Linked DNA regions of Cohnella herbarum. The main gene of each other region encodes a partner of the protein of the gene in region 2 in a complex. Links are inferred from orthologs where the notes say so. Each region holds a gene or a part of one and is shown on either strand. Other genes may lie near its edges. The genes, in order: tig and rpsG.

Region 1 (3,164 bases), 4.4 Mb from region 2 along the record:
TCTATATAATGGGGATGATCCCGAGCAGCAATTGCTGATTCTAAGTCAACTGATGCACGTCGCTCACCCGGACATCGATCTGTCGTTAAGGCAGTGGCTGGCGCGCAAGGAATATATCCCTCCCGTGCAATTTCGCGCCCTTCAAGCTCTGCGGAAACAAGGGGCGGCGGGACCCGTGTCTTTTTGGAGGGACGGGGAAAGCTTGACGGTGGAATCCGGCGATACCCCGCTTGTCTTTTCCGAATTTCCGCAAGGCGTTCTGCACGTTCTGGATAGGGTTCGCCAAACGGCGGAAGTATCCGACCCGACGCTTTCTTATTTCGCGGAAGAGATGTGGAAGGAATGCGTGGAAGTCGCGTATGGAACCTCGATTTATAAAAGCATGGTCGAGGATGACGACGGCTCTTCGGACTTATGGGGAGCGGCTCTTCACCAACTGTTGATGGAGAAATTGCACGGCAAACACGGCGACGAATGGATCCGGGAGCAATACGGGATTACGGGGGAATTGCGCTTTCGTTACGAGCAGGCGCTCCGTTGGCTGCGGCAGTATTCCATCGAGCCGCGACCGAATCACACATGAGTTTAGTTTCAGCCTTGAACGCGGGACGATGTTGTTCTATAATAGAGTGGTTTATGTGAATGGAATGGCCGCATCGAAGCGGCAAGATGTTACGGAGGGGAAAGCATAAAATGACAGCAAACTGGGAAAAGATAGAGAAGAACGTTGGGGTTCTTGAGGTTGAAGTGGATGCGGAGCAAGTTACGATTGCTTTGGACAAGGCGTTTCGCAAAGTCGTACAAAAAGTAAACGTACCGGGTTTCCGTAAAGGTAAAGTGCCGCGCGGCATTTTCGAAGCTCGTTTCGGCGTCGAAAGCCTCTATCAAGACGCGATCGATATTTTGCTTCCCGAAGCTTACTCGAAAGCAATCGACGAAGCCGGCATCGAGCCGATCGATCGTCCTGACGTAGACGTTGAGCAATTCGGCAAAGGCAAATCGTTCAAATTCAAAGCTAAAGTAACGGTTAAACCGGAAGTTAAACTTGGCGACTACAAAGGCTTAGTCGTTCCTGCGGAAGAAGCGGAAGTTTCCGAAGAGGAAGTTGCGGCCGAGTTGGAGCGCCTGCAAAATCGCCATGCCGAGCTCGTAGTCGTTGATGAAGGTCCCGCGCAACAAGGCGACCACACTTCGATCGATTTCGAAGGTTTCTTGGACGGAGTTCCGTTCGACGGCGGCAAAGGCGACAACTATTCGCTTGAGCTGGGTTCCGGTTCGTTCATTCCGGGATTCGAAGATCAAGTCGTCGGTCTTAACATCGCCGAAGAGAAAGACATCAACGTAACTTTCCCTGAAAATTACCAATCGGAAGACTTGGCTGGCAAAGCCGTCGTATTCAAAGTGAAGCTCAACGAAATCAAACGTAAAAACCTGCCTGCCCTTGACGATGAATTCGCCAAAGACGTAAGCGAGTTCGATACGCTTGAAGAGTACAAAGCCGACTTGACGACCAAGCTGAAGGATCGCAAAGTTAAAGATGCCGAGCTCGCTCGCGAAACGGCGATCGTTGACAAAGCGACCGATGCCGCCGAGCTTGAAGTGCCGCAAGTGATGGTCGATTCCGAGATCGCTCATATGTTGAAGGATTTCGAAAACCGTCTTCGTCAGCAAGGCATGAACCTTGACCTGTACTACCAGTTCAGCGGTCAAGACGAAGCTGCGCTGAAAGCGCAAATGCAAGTGGATGCGGAGAAACGCGTTCGCAATAACTTGGTCCTCGAGGAAATCGCGAAAGCGGAAAACTTAGACGTTTCCGAAGCCGATATCGACGAAGAGCTGGAGAACCTGTCCAAGCTGTACAATCGTCCGGCTGAAGAACTTCGGGATATTTTCGCTGCGAACGGATACCTAGAGAACATGGGCGCGGATCTGAAAGTTCGCAAAGCCGTGAAATTCCTGGTCGACAACAGCAAATCCGCATAAATCCAACCATCACAGAAAAGGCACGTGCAACTCGCGTGCCTTATTTTTCACCCCGAATACATAAGCTCAACACCGTCTCAAGACCAACGTTCGCCCGAAAAGAACTCGTCAACATGACATTCCGTTTTGAACGTGTTAAACTATTACCGAGATTTGAAGTCCAATGAGAAAAGGGGTTGGTAACATGTTGGTACCTATGGTCGTCGAGCAAACGAATCGCGGAGAGCGGTCGTACGACATCTATTCTAGGCTCTTGAAGGACCGGATTATTTTTCTCGGAAGCGCGATTGACGACGATGTCGCCAATCTCATTATCGCCCAACTGCTTTTCTTGGCAGCGGAAGATCCAGAGAAGGACATCCACCTGTACATTAACTCCCCTGGCGGCTCGGTAACGGCCGGTATGGGAATCTTCGATACGATGCAATTCATTAAGCCCGACGTATCTACGATTTGCGTTGGCATGGCTGCCAGCATGGGCTCATTGTTGCTTACGGCCGGCGCTCCGGGCAAGCGTTTCGCTTTGCCGAACAGCGAGATCATGATTCACCAGCCGTTAGGCGGGGTAAGAGGTCAGGCGTCCGATATTAAGATTCACGCGGATTGGATCGTCAAGACGAAACAAAAGCTGAATCAGATTTACGTCGACCGCACGGGCCAACCGTACGAGAAAATCGAACGGGATACCGACCGCGACAACTTCATGAGCGCGGCAGAAGCGGTACAATACGGATTGGTGGATAAAGTAATTACCGCTCCGATTGCTACGGATAATCAGAAAGCATAAGATAGTATGAAGCGGTTTACTAAGGAGGGTTTACATGTTTAAATTCAGCGACGAAAAAGGTCAGTTAAAGTGCTCGTTCTGCGGTAAATCGCAGGATCAGGTTCGAAAGCTGGTTGCCGGTCCCGGCGTATATATATGCGATGAGTGTATCGAACTGTGCACGGAAATCGTGGAAGAGGAGCTCGGTCACGAAGAAGAGCTCGATCTGAAGGATATTCCGAAGCCGAAAGACATTCGCAACATTCTCGACCAGTACGTCATCGGTCAAGAGCAAGCGAAGAAGTCTTTATCGGTTGCCGTATATAATCACTACAAACGCATTAATTCCCAGGCGAAGATCGAAGACGTCGAGCTACAGAAGAGTAATATCATGCTTGTAGGTCCTACGGGCTCC
Region 2 (3,111 bases):
CTCTTGCGGGCGCAGGGATAGCCAAGGCTTTGCCAGAGTATGCAAGCGGGCTGGCGTGGTTGCTGCCGCCTCTATTCCGAACGATGGAAACGTTGAATCGGTATGAAGAGGCAACGGCCTTGGACATCGCTTTGTCGGTGACGGCGCCTTTATTGTATAGCGGCATATTGCTTGGGATATTCCTTGTTAGCATGAAGAAGAGGCTATTCTAGTTCATAGGCATTTGAATGCTTATTATCCTTGACACACCCAAATTGAAGTGATAATATATCATAGTGTGTGCCAGACGTGCGTCATACTGACGTACATCGATACGGTGCGATCCTAAGTAAAAAGTGTGACATTGAGTCGGCGAGGCTACTGCCGCAGCCGTTGGGGAATAGAATTGATGGGTTTGATTCGGTCATGGATCACGGAAAAGCGATTTTCATGTGTGAAGCTGGTCGGTCGGGCCCTTTCTCGTCTCTCAAAATGAACCACCTGGATCTGTGGGCTTCGCAAAGGGGTATCGGTTGAGTCGTTTACTAATTATTTTTTTACCGATTACGGGAAGGGGGTGGCAGCATGCCAACAATTAACCAGCTAGTTCGTAAAGGCCGTCAATCGAAGGTCGTAAAATCGAAATCTCCTGCTCTTCAAAGAGGGTTCAACGCGTTGAAACGCGTAGAAACTGAATTGAGCGCGCCTCAAAAACGCGGAGTGTGCACTCGTGTAGGAACGATGACTCCGAAAAAACCGAACTCCGCACTTCGTAAATACGCAAGGGTCCGTTTGACCAACCGCGTTGAGGTGACCGCCTACATTGGGGGGATCGGCCATAACTTGCAAGAGCATAGCGTTGTTCTTGTTCGCGGAGGCCGGGTTAAAGACTTGCCGGGGGTTCGTTATCATATCGTTCGCGGAGCGTTGGATACCGCAGGCGTTAACAACCGGAAACAAGCTCGTTCCAAATACGGTACGAAAAGACCGAAAGTTAAAAAATCCTAATAAGCGGAAGGGCGACTTTATCGCCTGACGCGGAACAACATGAATGAGAAAGGAGGAACTTCGATGCCACGTAAAGGACCAGTTCCGAAACGGGATGTACTCCCGGATCCGCTGTACAACAGCAAACTTGTTACTCGTCTCGTAAACCGCATCATGATCGACGGAAAGAAGGGCGTAGCCCAACAACTTCTGTATGATGCGTTCACATTGATTCAAGAGCGCTCCGGTAAAGAACCAATGGAGGTTTTTGAAGCAGCAATCAAGAACATCATGCCGGTGCTTGAGGTTAAAGCTCGCCGCGTAGGTGGAGCAAACTATCAAGTTCCAATTGAAGTTAAGCCTGAACGCCGCACGTCCCTTGGACTGCGCTGGCTCGTTAACTACTCCCGCAACCGCGGAGAGAAGACGATGGAAGAGCGTTTAGCAGCTGAAATTCTGGATGCTTCCAATAACACTGGAGCAGCCGTTAAGAAGCGTGAGGATACTCACAAAATGGCGGAAGCGAACAAAGCATTCGCTCACTACCGTTGGTAGAATTCGCTTAAGCAACACAAATGAAGGGAGACTATATCGATGGCTAGAGAGTTCTCCTTGCAAAATACGCGTAATATCGGGATTATGGCGCATATTGATGCGGGTAAAACCACGACTACGGAACGGATTTTGTTCTACACCGGACGAGTTCATAAGATCGGCGAAGTGCACGAAGGCGCCGCTACGATGGACTGGATGGAGCAAGAGCAAGAGCGTGGCATCACGATTACATCGGCCGCTACGACCGCTCAATGGTCTGGACACCGTATCAATATTATCGACACCCCGGGTCACGTTGACTTCACGGTAGAAGTCGAGCGCTCCTTGCGCGTATTGGATGGGGCTGTTGGCGTGTTCAGCGCCAAAGAAGGCGTTGAACCACAGTCCGAAACGGTATGGCGTCAAGCCGACCGTTACGGCGTACCGCGTATCGCTTATGTTAATAAGATGGATATTATCGGTGCGGACTACCTTAACGTTATTACTTCCATGAAAGAACGCTTGAACGCGAACGCTGTAGCGATTCAATTGCCTATGGGCGCCGAAGATGTTTTTGTAGGGATGATCGACCTTGTTGAACGGGTTGCTTATAAATACAAAGACGATCAAGGTAAGGATCCAGAGAAAATTGCGATTCCTGCAGAGTATGAAGCTCAAGTGGAAGAACTACGCGCTATCTTGGTAGAGAAAGTTGCAGAACTGGATGAAGACTTGACGATGAAATTCTTGGAGGGTGAAGAACTCACGATCCCGGAAATCAAAGCAGCTCTTCGTAAAGGCGTCTGTGAAGTGAAAATCTTCCCGGTCGTATGCGGCTCCTCTTACCGTAACAAAGGCGTTCAGCCGATGTTGGATGCTGTAGTTGATTACCTGCCGTCTCCTCTAGACGTACCTTCTATCACAGGTCATTTAGAAGACGGTACGGAAACAGTTCGTAAGTCTTCGGACGCCGAACCTTTCGCTGCATTAGCGTTTAAGATTATGACTGACCCTTACGTTGGTCGTCTGACTTTCTTCCGCGTATACTCCGGCGTACTGAGCGCAGGCTCTTACGTTGTAAACGCGACGAAAGGCAAACGCGAACGCGTCGGCCGTATTCTGCAAATGCATGCGAACAGCCGTCAAGAAATCGCCGAAGTTTACTCCGGTGATATCGCGGCAGCCGTCGGTCTGAAAGATACGACGACTGGAGACACGCTGTGCGACGAGAAACATCCGGTAATCCTGGAATCGATGAACTTCCCTGAGCCGGTTATCCAACTTGCGGTTGAGCCTAAAACGAAAGCCGACCAAGATAAAATGGGTATCGCTCTGCAGAAGCTCGCTGAGGAAGATCCTACGTTCCGTGCTCACACGGACGAAGAAACCGGCCAAACGATCATCTCCGGTATGGGCGAGCTTCACTTGGAAATCCTTGTTGACCGTATGCTTCGCGAATTCAAAGTGGAGACGAATGTTGGTAAACCGCAAGTTGCTTACCGTGAAACATTCCGTGTCCCTGCGAAAGTCGAAGGTAAGTTCGTTCGCCAATCCGGTGGACGCGGTCAATACGGCCATTGCTGGATCGAGTTCGAACCGCGTGAGCCAGGC

The links.
Region 1: the proteins of rpsG (region 2) and tig are in contact, whole or in part, in a crystal structure (PDB 3GTY), measured with the Thermotoga maritima proteins. The link is inferred for Cohnella herbarum from one-to-one orthologs. Residues at the interface, in WP_004081843.1 of Thermotoga maritima: Lys34, Lys52, Lys55, Glu59, Arg62, Gln63, Glu66, Asn67, Lys69, Val71, Arg95, Ala109, Lys110, Lys111, Gly112, Arg113, Pro114, Glu117, Glu121, Ile124, Ala125, Tyr127, Asn128, Asn129, Thr130, Gly131, Lys135, Asp139, Arg142, Met143; in WP_004081061.1 of Thermotoga maritima: Glu122, Val124, Val129, Leu130, Tyr133, Glu188, Gly259, Ile262, Tyr263, Glu266, Ser270, Glu273, Gln274, Glu277, Arg308, Gln311, Ile312, Ser315, Tyr316, Glu325, Arg329, Arg336, Leu363, Phe366, Trp367, Arg373, Leu377, Arg381, Leu384, Glu387.

What each region holds. Positions count from the first base shown.
Region 1 is NZ_CP051680.1:52,391-55,554, forward strand. Bases 1-2,838 are described here. They hold tig (trigger factor), read left to right. Parts: upstream 1-693; coding sequence 694-1,983; downstream 1,984-2,838. Other genes in these bases: HH215_RS00270 (hypothetical protein), read left to right, coding at 1-583; clpP (ATP-dependent Clp endopeptidase proteolytic subunit ClpP), read left to right, coding at 2,168-2,770; clpX (ATP-dependent protease ATP-binding subunit ClpX), read left to right, coding at 2,805-2,838. In the rest of the region: more of clpX, read left to right, coding at 2,839-3,164. UniProt on the Bacillus subtilis protein: Involved in protein export. Acts as a chaperone by maintaining the newly synthesized protein in an open conformation. Functions as a peptidyl-prolyl cis-trans isomerase.
Region 2 is NZ_CP051680.1:4,501,605-4,504,715, reverse strand. Bases 1-2,785 are described here. They hold rpsG (30S ribosomal protein S7), read left to right. Parts: upstream 1-1,050; coding sequence 1,051-1,521; downstream 1,522-2,785. Other genes in these bases: fusA (elongation factor G), read left to right, coding at 1,561-2,785; rpsL (30S ribosomal protein S12), read left to right, coding at 565-987; HH215_RS19230 (hypothetical protein), read left to right, coding at 1-212. In the rest of the region: more of fusA, read left to right, coding at 2,786-3,111.